Regions from separate parts of the Bradyrhizobium sp. ISRA436 genome, predicted to be linked through region 2. Evidence: predicted binding sites of a transcription regulator. Region 2 holds the regulator's gene; the other holds the start of a gene.
What was found. Region 2 encodes PhoB, which activates phosphate uptake and scavenging genes when phosphate is short. Its sites were predicted from a motif close to TGTCATNNANCTGTCAT; they were not measured.
Positions count from the first base shown of each region.

Region 1: a site for PhoB is predicted at 4,287-4,303, ahead of phnC (phosphonate ABC transporter ATP-binding protein). Genes of this name have one in related genera too.

Region 1 is NZ_CP094519.1:2,148,443-2,156,255, reverse strand. Features, by position in the region: gene phnF (phosphonate metabolism transcriptional regulator PhnF) at 1-364, shown strand, start outside; gene phnE (phosphonate ABC transporter, permease protein PhnE) at 537-1,385, opposite strand; gene phnE (phosphonate ABC transporter, permease protein PhnE) at 1,382-2,266, opposite strand; gene phnD (phosphonate ABC transporter substrate-binding protein) at 2,349-3,278, opposite strand; gene phnC (phosphonate ABC transporter ATP-binding protein) at 3,354-4,169, opposite strand; gene MTX23_RS10190 (chloramphenicol acetyltransferase) at 4,360-5,025, shown strand; gene MTX23_RS10185 (alpha-D-ribose 1-methylphosphonate 5-triphosphate diphosphatase) at 5,022-6,194, shown strand; gene MTX23_RS10180 (DUF1045 domain-containing protein) at 6,215-6,913, shown strand; gene hemC (hydroxymethylbilane synthase) at 6,973-7,813, opposite strand, start outside.
Region 2 is NZ_CP094519.1:7,130,208-7,138,020, reverse strand. Features, by position in the region: gene pstA (phosphate ABC transporter permease PstA) at 1-800, shown strand, start outside; gene pstB (phosphate ABC transporter ATP-binding protein PstB) at 797-1,615, shown strand; gene phoU (phosphate signaling complex protein PhoU) at 1,627-2,346, shown strand; gene phoB (phosphate regulon transcriptional regulator PhoB) at 2,405-3,115, shown strand; gene MTX23_RS33175 (GcrA family cell cycle regulator) at 3,214-3,726, opposite strand; gene MTX23_RS33170 (aspartate aminotransferase family protein) at 4,211-5,419, shown strand; gene argF (ornithine carbamoyltransferase) at 5,419-6,345, shown strand; gene MTX23_RS33160 (Hsp33 family molecular chaperone) at 6,496-7,497, shown strand; gene apaG (Co2+/Mg2+ efflux protein ApaG) at 7,632-7,813, opposite strand, start outside.

The DNA of each region.
Region 1 (7,813 bases), 2.5 Mb from region 2:
CCTGAAGATCGGCGCCCCGCTGGTCCGGATCGAGTCGGTCCGGCTCGCCGACCGCACGCCGATCTGCGTCTCCACCACCTGGCTGTCGGCCGAGCGCTTTCCCGATGCCGGCAACGTGTTCGCCAACGTCCGCTCCATGACGAAGCTGCTGGCGCATTACGGCGTCAGGGACTACCGGCGCTCCTCGACCCGGATCACCGGAGCGATCGTCGATGCCACCGATGCGGTGCGGCTCAATCTCGCGCTGGGCCACGCGGTGCTCGTCGTCGATGCCACCGACGTCGACACTGCTGACAAGCCGCTGGTCACCAAGCGCTCTCGCTTCGCCGCCGAGCGCGTGGAGTTTCTGGTGGAGAACAGTTGAGTATCCCTCCCTCTCCCCGTTCTTGCGGGGTCGAGACGAGCGAAGCTCGCTCTTAGAGGGTCGGGGTGAGGGGGGCCGCCTCCGCAAATTCGAGAGTTGAGAGTGCGCGGAGAGTCCCCCCTCACCCGGACGCAATCCGACCTCTCCCCGCAAGAGCGGGCGAGGTGACTTCCTAGGCCACCGCCCTTTGCCCGATGATGGCGAAGCGCAGCCTGCTCGAGATGAAGTCGATCGCGGCGACCGCGATCAGGATCATCAGGATCAGGAACGACACCTTCTGCCACTCCAGCACGCGGATCTGCTCGGCGAGCTGCAGGCCAATGCCGCCGGCGCCGACGATGCCGATGATCGTAGCCGAACGGGTGTTGGACTCGATGAAATAGAGCACCTGCCCCGCGATGACCGGCAGCACCTGCGGCAACAGGCCGAAGCGGATTTCATGCAGCGCATTGCCGCCGGAGGCCCTGATACCCTCGACCTGCTTGCGGTCGGCCGCCTCGATCGCCTCGGAGAACAGCTTTCCGAACGCACCGAAATCCGACACCGCGATCGCCAGCACGCCGGCAAACGGGCCGAGACCAACGACGTTGATCCAGACCAGCGCCCAGATCAGCGTATCGACGCCGCGGATCGAATCCAGGAAACGACGCACCGGAAAGCGGATCAGGTTCGACGGGATGATGTTGCGCGCCGCCAGCAGGCTGACCGGCAACGCCATCAATGCCGCAAGCGTGGTGCCAAGCAGCGCAATCGACAGCGTCTCGCCGAGTGCCTGCATGTAGAGCGGAAAGGACGAGCCGGGATTCGGCGGGATCATCATCATGGTGATCCAGCCGAGCTGACCGATCCCGGTAATCAGTTTCGTCGGCGAGAAATCGAGATCGACCAGGCCGAACACGAAGATCGCTAGCGCAGCTGCGATCATCGCCGGTGTCGCCAGCCGCGCCGAGGCGGGCCGGTTGAAGACATCGGGGTACTTCGCCCGCAGCTCGCCCGTATCCGGCTTCGGCAGCTGGCTCATCGGCGCGTCTCCTTGCCGAACAACCGGACACGCAGCCAACCGGTCGAGATGTCGATGATAAAGACCGTGACGATGATCATCACGAGGATGGCGCTGACGTCGGAATAATAGAACTTGCGGATCGCGACCACGAGCTCCTGACCGATGCCACCGGCGCCGACGAAGCCCATGACCGAGGCCTCGCGGACGTTGATCTCGAACCGCAGCAGCGCATAGCTTGCATAGCCGGCCACAACCTGGGGCAGCACCGCAAAGCGCATGCAGGAGAGCCAGCTCGCGCCGGTGGAGCGAATGCCTTCGACCGGCTTCATGTCCGCGTTCTCGACGATCTCGGCGAACAATTTGCCGAGCGCGCCGGTGGAGTGAATCGCGATCGCCAGCACGCCGGCCATCGGTCCGAGGCCGAAGGCGATCACGAAGATCAGCGCGAGCACGATGCCGGGCACCGTGCGGGCGAATTCCAGCAGGCGGCGCACCGTGAAGCGGAGCCACGACGACGGCGAGGTGTTCTGGGCGGCGAAGAAGTTCAGCGCAAAGGCGAGCACGGCACCGATGAGCGTGCCGACATAGCTGATCAAGAGGGTCTCGCCGAGCAGCCTCAACCATTTCTTCCAGCCCCAGAACCACTCGGCCGGATTGGTCCAGACCCGCCCACCGGAATCGAGGGTGAGGATGCGATCGAAATAGCTGACGAAGTTGCCGAAATAGGTGAACAGCGTGCGCAGATTCACTTCCGCGCCGAGCGCTGCGATCAGAAGCGCCGCACAAAAGACGGCGATCACCAGCGTCGCCTTCAGCCGCTTGCGCGCGACCGCCTTGCGGTAAGCGTCATTCAGCGCCGCCAGTTGCTGGCCTGGAAGTATGGATACGGCGGTCGTCATCGACGCGGGGCCCATCTGCTCGAGAAGTTAGACGGAAAAAGGGCCGGGTCATGGAACCCGGCCCAATTCAATGCCTGCGCGATCAGGACGCCTTCTTGCGCAGATTGTCCACGAACTTGATCAGCTCGATGGTCTTGTCATAGTCGGCGTTGGTGATCGGCTGCCACGGACGGTTCTTGCCGTCGGACAGCTTCTTGAACGCCTCCGGGTCCTTCGTCGCGGCATCCAGGAACGCCTGCTTGATCGCGGCCTTCATGTCGTCGGGGAGGTCGCGGAGGTAGGCATAGGGCGAGTTGATGATGAGGTCGGACTTCGAGATGATGCGGAAGTCTTCCTTCTTCATCAGCGTGCCGTCGCTCGACTTCACCATGTTCTTGTTGAGCATGCGAGTGAGATTGGAATCGTCGTCGGCGTTCCACCAGTTGGCGGCAACGTCGACGGTGCCCTGCGCCAGCGCCAGCACGGCGTTCTCGTGGCTGCCGGTGAAGATCACCTTGGAGAAGAAGCTGTCGGGATCGATGCCCATCTGGTTCAGCTTGAAGCGCGGCATGTTGTTGCCGGAGGTCGAGTTGGGATCGACCAGGCCGAGATTCTTGCCCTTGAGGTCCTCGACCTTCTGGTACGGGCTCTTGGCGAGCACGTAGAACACCGAATAGTAGCCCTTGGAGCCGTCGGCATTGACGTCGATCACGAAGGCATCGGTCTTGACGCCGGTGAGAAGGGCACGCGAGAACGATGCCGGACCGTAATAGCCGATCTGGATGTTGCCGGCGCGCTGGCCCTCGATCACGGCCGCGTAGTCGTTGGCGACGCGCAGGTTCACCTTGATGCCGAGCTCCTTCGACAGGTAGCTGATGAACGGCCCGAAGCGCTCGGTGACGCCGGAACCGTTCTCGGCCGGAATCACGGCGAAGGTGATCTCCGGATATTTCGTCTTCCAGTCCGAGGCCGAAGCCGAGCCGGCGAACGCCAGCGAGGCAGCGCCGGCCAATACGGTGCGACGAGTGATCATGATAAACCCCTTGTTGTGGTTACGCGTCCTTGGCCGGGCGAAATGCCCGTCCATCCTGATCGGAAAATGCGTCGCTCAGGCCGCAGCTGCGGTGCCGAGCGCCGGAACGTTTGCACCCTCGGGCTCGGGCAACGGCGCCGCGCCGATGACGTCATTGGCCTCGAGGTCGTAGAGCTCTCGGGCGATGTGGTCGGTCAGCATCGATGGTTGACCGTCGAACACCACGCGGCCGGCCGCCATGCCGATCAGGCGGTCGCAATAGGTGCGCGCCAGATCGAGCGAATGCAGGTTGCAGAGCACGGTGATGCCGAAATGCTTGTTGATGCGCAGCAGCGCGTCCATCACGATCTTGGTATTGCGCGGATCGAGCGACGCGATCGGCTCGTCGGCCAGGATGATGTCGGGTTCCTGCACCAGCGCGCGGGCGATCGCGACGCGCTGCTGCTGGCCGCCGGAGAGCTGGTCGGCGCGCTGCGCGGCGAGTTGCGCAATGTCGAACTGCTCGAGCGCGGACATCGCAAGCGCCCGGTCGTGCTCCGGCCACATCTGCGCCAGCGAGCGCCACGACGGGATTTCGGCAAGCCGCCCCATCAGCACGTTGGTCAGAACATCGAGCCTGCCGACGAGATTGAATTGCTGAAAGATCATCGCCGAGCGCGCGCGCCACTGCCGCAGCGCCTTGCCGCGCAGCGCGGTGACGTCGGTGCCTTCGAACAGGATACGGCCAGAGGTCGGGGCGGCGAGGCGGTTGATCATCCGCAGCAGCGTCGACTTGCCGGCACCGGAGCGGCCGATCACGCCGACGAAGCTGCCCGGCCCAATCGAGAACGACGCGTTATCAACCGCGGCTTTTGCGCCGAAACGGCACGTCAGACCTTCCACCACCAGCATGCAATGCTCCACCCGCGTCTCGATGGGGCCATCGCTATCCCCGCTGTCTTACAGTTATGTGACGATGCTGCTGCGGTGCGGCGATCGTCCACACCACCTCTCTTGCTGTCATCGCAACGTCATGATCTTGTCATCAAGCACCGTGAAGACGAGCGCATCTCCCCAGAAGCCATGATTTGCGGAGGCCCCGATGGCTGGCAAGAAACTCTCGGTCGTACCGACGATCGATCCCAGTGCGTCGGTGCGCGAGAGCAAGCTCGGCACCTATACCGAGGTCGGCGCGCGCACGATCCTGCTCGAAGTGAGCATGGACGACTACTCTTACGTCGTGAATGATAGCCAGATCACCTATGCGACGATCGGAAAGTTCTGCTCGATCGCAGCAATGACCCGGATTAATCCCGGGAATCATCCGATGCATCGCGCCACGCAAGCGCATTTCACCTACCGCGCCAGCGCCTATTTTCCCGGAGAGAGCGACGACACCGACTTCTTCAACTGGCGACGTGCGCATCACGTGCATATCGGCCATGACGTTTGGATCGGTCACGGTGCGATCATATTACCGGGCCGGAACATCGGCACCGGCGCCGTCGTCGCCGCCGGCGCGATCGTCACCAAGGACGTGCCTGCCTACACGATCGTCGCCGGCAATCCGGCGCGGCCAATCAAGCCGCGCTTCTCCGCGGCAATCGCGGATCGTCTCATCGCACTGGCGTGGTGGGACTGGGACCATGAGACGCTCCGCCGCGCCCTGCCCGATTTCCGCAAGCTTCCGGTGGAAGGTTTCCTCGACAGGTACGAAACTGAGAGCGCTTCCGAATCACAGGACGACCAGCGGAGTGCCGCATCGTGACCGACATTTTCATCGAAGGCGGCCGCGCGCTGATCGACGGGGCGTTCGTCGAGACATCGCTTCGAACTGCGGGACGCGACATCGCGTCGCTCGACGCCGAGCAGGGCCGCGCCGCATTTCATCTTGACGCCAACGGGCTGTTGATGCTGCCCGGCATCGTCGACCTGCACGGCGATGCCTTCGAGCGGCAGATGATGCCGCGCCCCGGCGTCGACTTCCCGACCGACGTCGCGCTTGTCGACAGCGACCGGCAGGCGATCGCCAACGGCATCACCACCGTGTTCCACGGCACGACCTGGTCGTGGGAGCCCGGCCTGCGCAGCGCCGACAATGCGCGGAAACTGCTCGATACGATCGAGGCATTGCGGCCGCAGCTTGCCGCCGATACACGCTTCCATCTGCGCCACGAGACCCACAATCTCGATGCCGAGGCCGAGATCACGCAATGGCTCGCCGAGGGCCGCATCGATCTGTTCGCCTTCAACGATCACAGCAACGTCAAGCCGAACAAGCGCAACCAGCTCGCCGACCGCGCCGGGCTCTCGGTCGAGGCGATCAACGAGATGCTCGACCGGGTCGTCGCCCGCCGCCCCGACGTGCCCACCTCGATCGCGCGTCTGGCCGCCGCGGCGCGCGCGGCCGGCATCCGCATGCTCTCGCATGACGACAGCAGCCCCGCCATGCGCCGGGAGTTTCGCGCACTGGGCGCCGCGATCGCCGAATTCCCGATCAACGAGGAGACCGCGCGCGACGCAGCCGCAGCCGGCGACTTCATCGTGTTCGGCGCCCCGAATGTGGTGCGCGGCGGCAGCCATACCGGCTGGACCAAGGCATCCGACATGATCGCGAAGGGCCTCTGCTCGGTGCTGGCATCGGACTACTATTATCCAGCGCAGCTGCTCGCAGCGTTCCGCCTGGCGGCCGACGGCACCCTGCCACTCGCCAAGGCCTGGGACCTGATCTCCTCGGCACCGGCGCGCGCCGCGGGGCTCGATGATCGCGGCGTGCTGGCCACGGGCCGCCGTGCCGACATCGTCCTCGTCGACGACATGATGCCGCTGCGGCCGCGGATCGTTGCCGTGATTGCCGCCGGACGATTGGTCCATCTAGCTGATGCAAGCTGCCTCGTTCATTCGCTCGCGCCGCGCAAGACGGTTGCGGCGGCGTAACCCCAATCTATTCTGCTGCCATGGCCAATCATCCGCGCTACGCGATCTATTATGCGCCGTCACCGGACAGCCCGCTGCACCGCTTCGGCGCGACGCTGCTCGGCTACGATGCCGCATCGGGCGACGACCTGCCCTTCCCCAATGGTGTCACACCCGACTGGCACGAGGTGACGCAGGACCCGCGCAAATATGGGTTTCACGCCACGCTGAAGGCGCCGTTCACGCTCGCCGACGGCAAGCGCGAGGGCGATCTCATTGGGGCCAGCGCCGCCTTCGCCGGCCGCGCGCGACGCATTCCGGTGATCGAGCCGGCCGTCGGCGCGATCAGCGGCTTCATCGCGGTGATCCCGGCTCGACGTTCGGATGATCTTCAACAGCTTGCCGCCGACTGCGTCACCGATTTCGACGCCTTCCGCGCGCCGCTGACGCCGGAAGATCGCGCCCGCCGCAAGCCCGAGAAGCTCTCGGCGCGGCAATGCGAGCATCTCGACCGCTGGGGCTACCCTTACGTCATGGAGGAGTTCCGCTTCCACATGACGCTGACGGGGCGGTTGAGCGACGAGCGACGCGGCCCGATCATGGCCTGGCTGCGCGAGCGATTCGCGACGCTCGGTCTCACGGCGCTTGTGATCGACCGCCTGGTGCTGTTCAAGCAGGACGACGCCGCATCGCGCTTCCGGATCATCGCAAGCTGGCCGCTGCGCTCTGATCGAGATTGATCACACGGCAACTCTCGTCGTCCGGGCTCGCGCGACGCTTGCCGGAGACGAGGGAACGCCTATTCTTTCGGCCGGGTGCGCGCGATGATCTCGGCGGCGCCCTTCTCCAGCAGCTCCATCCCGACAGCGCGGCCGAGCTCGCGCGGACGGCTCGCCGGGCCGCGGCGCGTCGCTTCGATGAAGCGGCCGGCTTCGTCGAGCACCGACGCTCGCAGCGTCATCTCGGCGCCGGCGAGCGTCGCGTGACCGGCGATCGGCGAATTGCAGTGACCGTTGAGCACCCACAGCACCTCGCGCTCGGCCTCGGCGCTGAGCCGCGACTGGACGTTGTCGATTGTCGCGAGCCGCGACCGCGTCGCCCAGTCGGTTTCGACACATTCGACCGTGACGATGCCCTGCCCGACCGCCGGAAGCATTTCATCGACGGAAAAATCATGCGCGACGCGCGCGGCCATGCCGATCCGCTCGAGGCCGGCGCGCGCCATCACCAGCGCATCCGCCGGCCCCACCGCGCCGCCATCCGGCAAGCGCTGCTTGTCGCCGCGATCGAGCTTGGCGATCCGCGTATCGGCGGCTCCGCGGAAATGGATCACGGTCGCTTCGGGGAACAACCGGCGCAGATAGGCGGCGCGCCGCACCGCGTTGGTGCCGATCATGAAGCCCTTGCCGCGCGCGGCGCGGAGGGTCTCGAGCGACAGCCCCGGTCGCAGCACAAGCGCATCGTTGGCGGCATTCCGCGGCAGCATCGCGGCGAGAACCAGACCCGGCGTCTCCTCGTTGCCCGGCACGTCCTTCAGCGAATGCATGGCGGCCTGCAGAGTGCCGGCGCGCATCGCCTCGCGGATCTCGGCGACGAAGGCGCCGCCCTTGCCGCCGTGTTGCAACAGCTTGCTGGTCTGA
Region 2 (7,813 bases):
GCGCCTTGTGCATCGGCGCCGCGCTGTTCGGCGTCACCTGGCTGGCGCTGATCCTGTTCACGCTGCTCTACAACGGCGTCGCGGGCCTGAGCGTGCAGCTCTTCACCCAGAACACGCCGCCACCGGGCTCGACCGAGGGCGGCCTGCTCAACGCCATCGTCGGCTCGATCATCATGACGGTGATCGGGGTCGGCATCGGCGCGCCGCTCGGCCTGTTCGCCGGCACCTACCTTGCCGAATACGGCCGGCATGACAAGCTCACCTCGGTGATCCGCTTCATCAACGACATCCTGCTCAGCGCGCCCTCGATCATCATCGGCCTGTTCATCTATGGCGCCGTGGTGGTGCCGATGCGCGGCTTCTCGGCGATCGCCGGCGCGCTGGCGCTCGCCGTGATCGTGATCCCGGTCGTGCTGCGCACCACCGAGGACATGCTGCTGCTGGTGCCCAACCCGCTGCGTGAGGCGGCCTCCGCGCTCGGCCTGCCGCGCTCGTTGGTGATCAAGCGAATCGCCTATCGTGCCGCCCGATCGGGTCTGATCACCGGCGTGCTGCTGGCGACCGCCCGCGTCGCCGGCGAAACCGCACCGCTGCTGTTCACCGCGCTGTCGAACCAGTTCTTCAACCTGAGCCTGACCAGCACGATGGCCAACCTGCCGGTGACCATCAACAACTTCGTGCAAAGCCCCTACGCCTACTGGAAGGAGTTGGCGTGGAGCGGTGCATTGCTCATCACCATCACCGTGCTCGCGCTCAACATTGGCGCGCGTATCCTTGGTGCCGAAAGGGCCGCAAAATGACCGAGCTTTCCGTTTCGACGACTGTCGCGAGCCACGTTCCCCAGGTGCCGCTTCCGGAGGCACCGCCGAAAGTCACGGTGCGCAACCTCAACTTCTATTACGGCGAGCACCACGCGCTGAAGAACATCAACCTGACGCTGGGCACCAACCGCGTCACGGCGTTCATCGGTCCGTCGGGCTGCGGCAAGTCGACCCTGCTGCGCATCTTCAACCGGATGTATGATCTCTATCCGGGCCAGCGTGCCGTCGGCCAGTTGATGCTGGACCAGACCAACATCCTCGACCCCAAGCTCGACCTCAACCTGTTGCGCGCGCGGGTCGGCATGGTGTTCCAGAAACCGACGCCGTTCCCGATGACGATCTACGAGAACATCGCCTTCGGCATCCGTCTCTACGAGAAGATCTCGAAGTCCGAGATGGACGACCGCGTCGAGAAGGCGCTGCGCGGCGGCGCGCTGTGGAATGAGGTCAAGGACAAGCTGAACGCCTCGGGCCTCTCGCTCTCGGGCGGGCAGCAGCAGCGCCTCTGCATCGCCCGCACCGTCGCGGTGCGGCCCGAGGTGATCCTGTTCGACGAGCCGTGCTCGGCCCTCGACCCGATCTCGACCGCCAAGGTCGAGGAGTTGATCCAGGAATTGTCCGAGGACTACACGATCGCGATCGTCACCCACAACATGCAGCAGGCGGCGCGCGTGTCCGACAAGACCGCCTTCATGTATCTTGGTGAACTGATCGAGTTCGACGACACCAACAAGATCTTCACCTCGCCGAGCGATCGACGCACCCAGGACTACATCACCGGCCGGTTCGGCTGAGGAGACACGCGATGGCTTCTGAACATACCGCCAAGGCATTCGACAGCGATCTGCAGGAACTCACGCGCCTGGTCGCCGAGATGGGCGGCCTCGTCGAGCGCATGATCACCGAATCCGTCGACGCGCTGATCCGCCGCGACGTCGCGCTCGGCAAGCGTGTCGTCGCCGCCGACGTCGAGATCGACGGTCTGCAGCACGTCATCGAGGAGCGCGCGGTGCTGACGATCGCGCGCCGCCAGCCGATGGCGATCGACCTGCGCGAGATCGTCGGCGCGATGCGGGTGGCCACGGATCTCGAGCGGATCGGCGACCTCGCCAAGAACATGGGCAAGCGCGTCGCGGCGCTGGAGAGCGATTTCCAGCCGCTGAAGCTGATCCGCGGCCTCGAGCACATGACCGACCTCGTGCTGTCGCAGGTGAAGTCGGTGCTCGACGCCTACGCCGCGCACGACCTGCCGGCCGCGATGGCCGTCTGGAAGGGCGACGAGGAGGTCGACGCGATCTGCACCTCGCTGTTCCGCGAACTGCTCACCTACATGATGGAGGACCCGCGCAACATCTCGTTCTGCATCCATCTGATGTTCTGTGCCAAGAACATCGAGCGGATCGGCGACCACGCCACCAATATCGCCGAAACCGTGTTCTACATGATCGAAGGCCAGCAGATCACCGACAAGCGCCCGAAGGGTGATATGACCACCTTTGCCACCACAGTGCCGGGCAACGGCTAGCTGAGGTGCTTGGTTCGCGTCCGGGCAACGGATCAACACAGAGAAAGAACATAGACCGATGAGCGCACGCATTCTGGTAGTCGAAGACGAGGAAGCGCTGACGACGTTGCTGCGCTACAACCTCGACGCGGAAGGCTACGACGTCGAAACGGTCGGGCGCGGCGACGATGCCGACACAAGGCTGAAGGAGCGTGTTCCCGATCTCGTGGTGCTTGACTGGATGCTGCCGGGCCTGTCCGGCATCGAGTTGTGCCGCCGCTTGCGCGCGCGGCCCGAGACCAAGCAGCTCCCGATCATCATGCTGACTGCGCGCGGCGAGGAGAGCGAGCGGGTCCGCGGCCTCGCCACCGGCGCCGACGATTACATCGTCAAGCCGTTCTCGGTGCCGGAGCTGCTGGCGCGCGTGAAGGGCCTGTTGCGCCGCGCGAGCCCCGAGCGGCTCGCGACTGTGCTGACCTATGGCGACATCGAACTCGACCGCGAGAAGCGCCGCGTGGCGCGCTCGGGCCGTCCGATCGATCTCGGGCCGACCGAGTATCGCCTGCTTGAGTTCTTCCTCGAGCATCCCGGCCGCGTGTTCAGCCGCGAGCAGCTGCTCGACAGCGTCTGGGGCCGCGACATCTATATCGACGAGCGGACCGTCGACGTGCATATCGGCCGGCTGCGCAAGCTGCTCAATCCCGGCCGCGAGCAGGATCCGATCCGCACCGTGCGCGGCGCCGGCTATGCGCTGGACGACCGCTTCGCCAAGGCCGAGCCGCAGCATTAAGCGTGAGTGTCGTCGCGGCGCCTGCCGGGACACATCACCAGGCTCTGCAGGCATAAAAAATCCCCGCTTGCGCGGGGATTTCGTTTCATGAGCTGTGTTTACCGTGTCGGCGGTTTGTTGGCCGGGCGGCGCCGATCGGCGGCCGGCTGGTAGGCGACACGCGAGTGATGCGCGCAATAGGGCAGGCCGGTGAGTGCCTTGCCGCCGCAGAAGAAGAATTCGGGGCTCGAGGGGTCGCCGACCGGCCAATGGCACGTGGCCTCGTTCAGCTCGAGCAGGGACAGCCGCTGGCTCATCGGAACCACATTGTCATAGGCGACCGGATCCGGCTCCAGCTCGACCTCGAAGGCGTGCGCGAGCGCCGTGTTGCCACGCGAGACCGGGCGTGCCACCCGCATCATGTGTTGGGCGGGACGGGCCTTGCGCTGCCGCGGGGCCGCGGTGGAGGGGGCCTTGGCACGGCCGGACAGGCCAAGCCGATGCACTTTGCCGATCACGGCGTTTCGCGTCACATTGCCGAGTTCCGCCGCAATTTGGCTGGCCGACAGGCCCGCCTCCCAGAGCTTCTTCAGCTGCTCGACGCGATCATCGGACCAGGTCAATACCGTCATCGCATTCTTCCCTTCGCCTTGCGCCGGCCAGTCATTGGAGCGGCGCTGCGAGCCAAATCTGACAAATATCCCTGCGGGCAGAATCCCTTAGCCCTCGCCGGACGCGGTTTTGCGCCCGAACGTGTACGCAGAACGAAAGCTACTTAGAGGGTCCAGTACTGCCGCACGAGATGTCGTATCCGACAGGCCAAACGCTACAATATGGCGTGACTCTGGCGCAAGAGTCCGCGGCAGCGCGTCCACATGTTCCCACACTTATGCATTGCAAAGAGGCTTTTCCACCTCACCGGAATGCACCGGATCGCGCGCGTTTCGCATTGCAGGAAGGCCACTTCGTGGCGATTGACAGCGACTGCCCGCAGCATACAATGTTTGCCACGTGCCGCCCGAAAAGGCGGCACGTTTTGTTTTCCGAAGCTGGCCGTTGCTGCGCTGGCGTCAAGGCACGCGGCAATTGTCGGCCTCAAACCCGTCAGTGATTGCCATGACCAATAGCGCCACGTCGCATCTGCTCCCCGTCTTCGCCAGGGTCGATCTCGGCTTCGAACGCGGCGAGGGCGCCTGGCTCGTCGCAACCAACGGCGATCGCTATCTCGATTTCACGTCAGGTGTCGCGGTCAACGCGCTCGGGCACGCGCATCCGCATCTGGTCAAGGCGCTGCAGGAACAGGCGACCAAGCTCTGGCACATGTCGAACCTGTTCAAGAGCCCGGACGGCGAGGTGCTCGCCGCACGGCTCTGCGAACAGAGCTTTGCCGACTACGTGTTCTTCTGCAATTCCGGCGCAGAAGCGATGGAAGGCGTGATCAAGCTGGTCCGCCACTATCACTTCTCCAAGGGCCATGCCGAGCGGTACCGCATCACCACCTTCGAGGGCGCGTTCCACGGCCGCACGCTCGGAACACTCGCCGCCACCGGTTCCGCCAAATATCTCGAGGGCTTCGGTCCGCCGATGGATGGATTCGACCAGGTTCCGCATGGCGACATCGAGGCGGTGAAGAAGGCGATCGGGCCGCACACTGCCGGCATCCTGATCGAGCCGGTGCAGGGCGAGGGCGGCGTGCGCTCGGCGCCGCAAGCCTTCTTCAAGGCGTTGCGTCAGCTCTGCGACGAGCACGGCCTGTTGCTTGCGTTCGACGAGGTGCAGACCGGCATGGGCCGCACCGGCGAACTGTTCGCTTACAAGCGCCTCGGCGTCACGCCCGACGTGATGTCGCTTGCGAAGGCGCTCGGCGGCGGCTTCCCGATCGGCGCTGTGCTGGCGAGCGCGAAGGCCGCGGCCGGCATGGCGCCGGGCTCGCACGGCTCGACCTTCGGCGGCAATCCGCTGGCAGTGGCGGCCGCCAATGCCGTGCTCGACGTCATGCTCAAACCCGGCTTTTTCGATCACGTGCAGAAGATGTCGCTGCTGCTCAAGCAGAAGCTCGCCTCGGTCGTCGATCGCTATCCCGGCGTGATCTCCGACGTGCGCGGCGAAGGCCTGTTGATCGGCGTCAAGGCCGTGGTGCCCTCGGGCGATCTCGTCACCGCGCTGCGTGAGCAGAAGCTGCTCACCGTTGGCGCCGGCGACAATGTCGTGCGGTTCCTGGCGCCGCTGATCGTCACCGAGGCCGAAATCGACCATGCGGTCGGAAGTCTCGAGCGCGCGTGTGCCGCGCTGACGGCTGCACAGCCGAAGAAGGCGGCGGGATGATGAGCAAGCCTGTCCGCCACTTCCTCGACATCAACGAGCTGCCGCTCGCCGAGCTGCGCAACATGCTCTCGGCCGGCGCCGCCATGAAGGCGAAGCTGAAGGCCCACGAGAAGGGCAAGAAGCCGCTCGAAGGCAAGACGCTGGCAATGATCTTCGAGCGCCCGTCGACCCGCACACGGGTATCGTTCGACGTCGGCATGCGCCAGCTCGGCGGTGAATCGATCATGCTGACCGGCGCCGAGATGCAGCTCGGCCGCGGCGAGACCATCGCCGACACCGCGCGCGTGCTGTCGCGCTATGTCGATGCGATCATGATCCGCATCCTCAACCACGATGCGCTGCTGGAGCTTGCAGCGCACGCCACCGTTCCCGTGATCAACGGGCTGACGCGTCGCTCGCATCCGTGCCAGGTGATGGCCGACCTGATGACCTTCGAGGAAAATCGCGGGTCGATCGAGGGCAAGACGGTGGCCTGGACCGGCGACGACAACAACGTGCTGGCCTCCTGGGCGCACGCCGCCGAGCGCTTCAAGTTCAATCTCAACGTCGCGACCCCGCCGGAGCTCGCGCCGAAGAAAGCGATGCGCGACTGGATCAAGACCACCGGCGCGTCGATCGTGCTCGGCACCGATCCGGAAGCCGCGGTCCGCGGCGCCGATTGCGTCGTCACCGACACCTGGGTGTCGATGGGCGACAAGGAGGGCGAGCACCGCCACAACGTGCTCAGGCCCTACCAGGTCAATGAAAAGCTGATGTCGCTGGCCAAGCCCGACGCGTTGTTCATGCACTGCCTGCCCGCGCATCGCGGCGAGGAGGTCACCGACGAGGTGATCGATGGCCCGCAGTCCGTCGTGTTCGACGAGGCGGAAAATCGCCTGCATGCGCAGAAGGGCATTCTGGCCTGGTGTTTTAACGCGGTCGCATAGCGCGCATTTAATGCTGTCGTCCCGGCCTCGCGCCGGGACCAGTAACCGCTGCTGTGAGTTGTCGCGAAAACTTGAGCTCGAGAGGCTTGGGCTCAAGCTTCGCGCGTGAACCCCTTTCGTTTAGCGGTCCGAGACCCCAGATAGAGCGCCATGGTTCCACAATCCCCCGACACCAAAATCGCTGCCGAGGCGCCGACCCGCGCGCCATCGGCCATTCCGGTTGACGACGCGGTGCTGGCCTTCGAGGTCGACGCGCTGGACCTGCGCGGACGGCTGACCCGGCTCGGTCCCGCGCTCGACGAGATCCTGCACAAGCACGATTACCCGCCGCCGGTGGGCAAGCTGCTGGGCGAGGCCATCGTGCTGACGACGCTGCTCGGCTCATCCGTCAAGTTCGAGGGCCGCTTCATCCTGCAGACCCGGACCGACGGTCCGGTCTCGCTGCTGATCGTCGATTTCCGGGCACCCGACCGGCTGCGCGCCTATGCGCGCTATGACGCCTCCCGCCTCAAGCCGGGCCTCACCTCGGGTGAGCTGCTCGGCAAGGGCCATCTCGCGATGACCATCGACCAGGGGTCGAACACGAGCCGCTATCAGGGGCTGGTCGCGCTGGAGGGCGGCAGCCTGGAAGACGCGGCGCACGAGTATTTCCTGCGCTCCGAGCAGATTCCGACCCGGGTCCGCCTTGCGGTCGGCGAAGAAATGCGCGGCGGCGAGGGCGGCAAGCTGCACTGGCGCGCCGGCGGCATCATGCTGCAGTTCCTGCCGAAGGCGGCGGAACGCGCCAAGCAGGCCGATCTGCATCCCGGCGACGCGCCGGAGGGTACCGAGGCGCACAGCGTGCCTGAGGACGACGCCTGGGTCGAAGGACAGTCGCTGATCTCGACCGTCGAGGACGTCGAACTGATCGATCCCGATCTCTCCGGCGAGCGGCTGCTCTACCGCCTGTTTCACGAACGCGGCGTCCGCGTCTTCACCCCGCAACGGCTGCACGCGGAGTGCTCCTGCTCGCGCGACGCGGTGTCCGCGATGCTCAAGAGCTTCACGCCGAAGGATCGCGCCGACATGGTCAAGGACGGCAAGGTGGTTGTAACCTGCGAGTTCTGCTCGTCGGTCTACGAATTCACGCCGGACGAAGCCGGGGTGGAGTAAGGCGCGGTCGTCGCCACAACGAGCGCGTCATCACCCGCGAAAGCGGGTGACCCAGTATTCCAGAGACGTTTGTAAACGATGGATAGGCGGCGGCGTACTGGATGCCCCGCATGCGCGGAGCACGACACCACGGGCTAATTCAGTACGCGCTTGCCGTCTGGGCTCGGGCTGTCAAGCGAAAAGGTCGGCACGTCGATCTCGAAGCGCTCGCCGCTCTCGCTGACCATCAGGTAGCTGCCGGTCATGAAGCCGGAGGCGGTCGGCAGCGGCACGCCCGAGGTGTATTCGAAGCGCTCGCCGGGGGCGAGCACCGGCT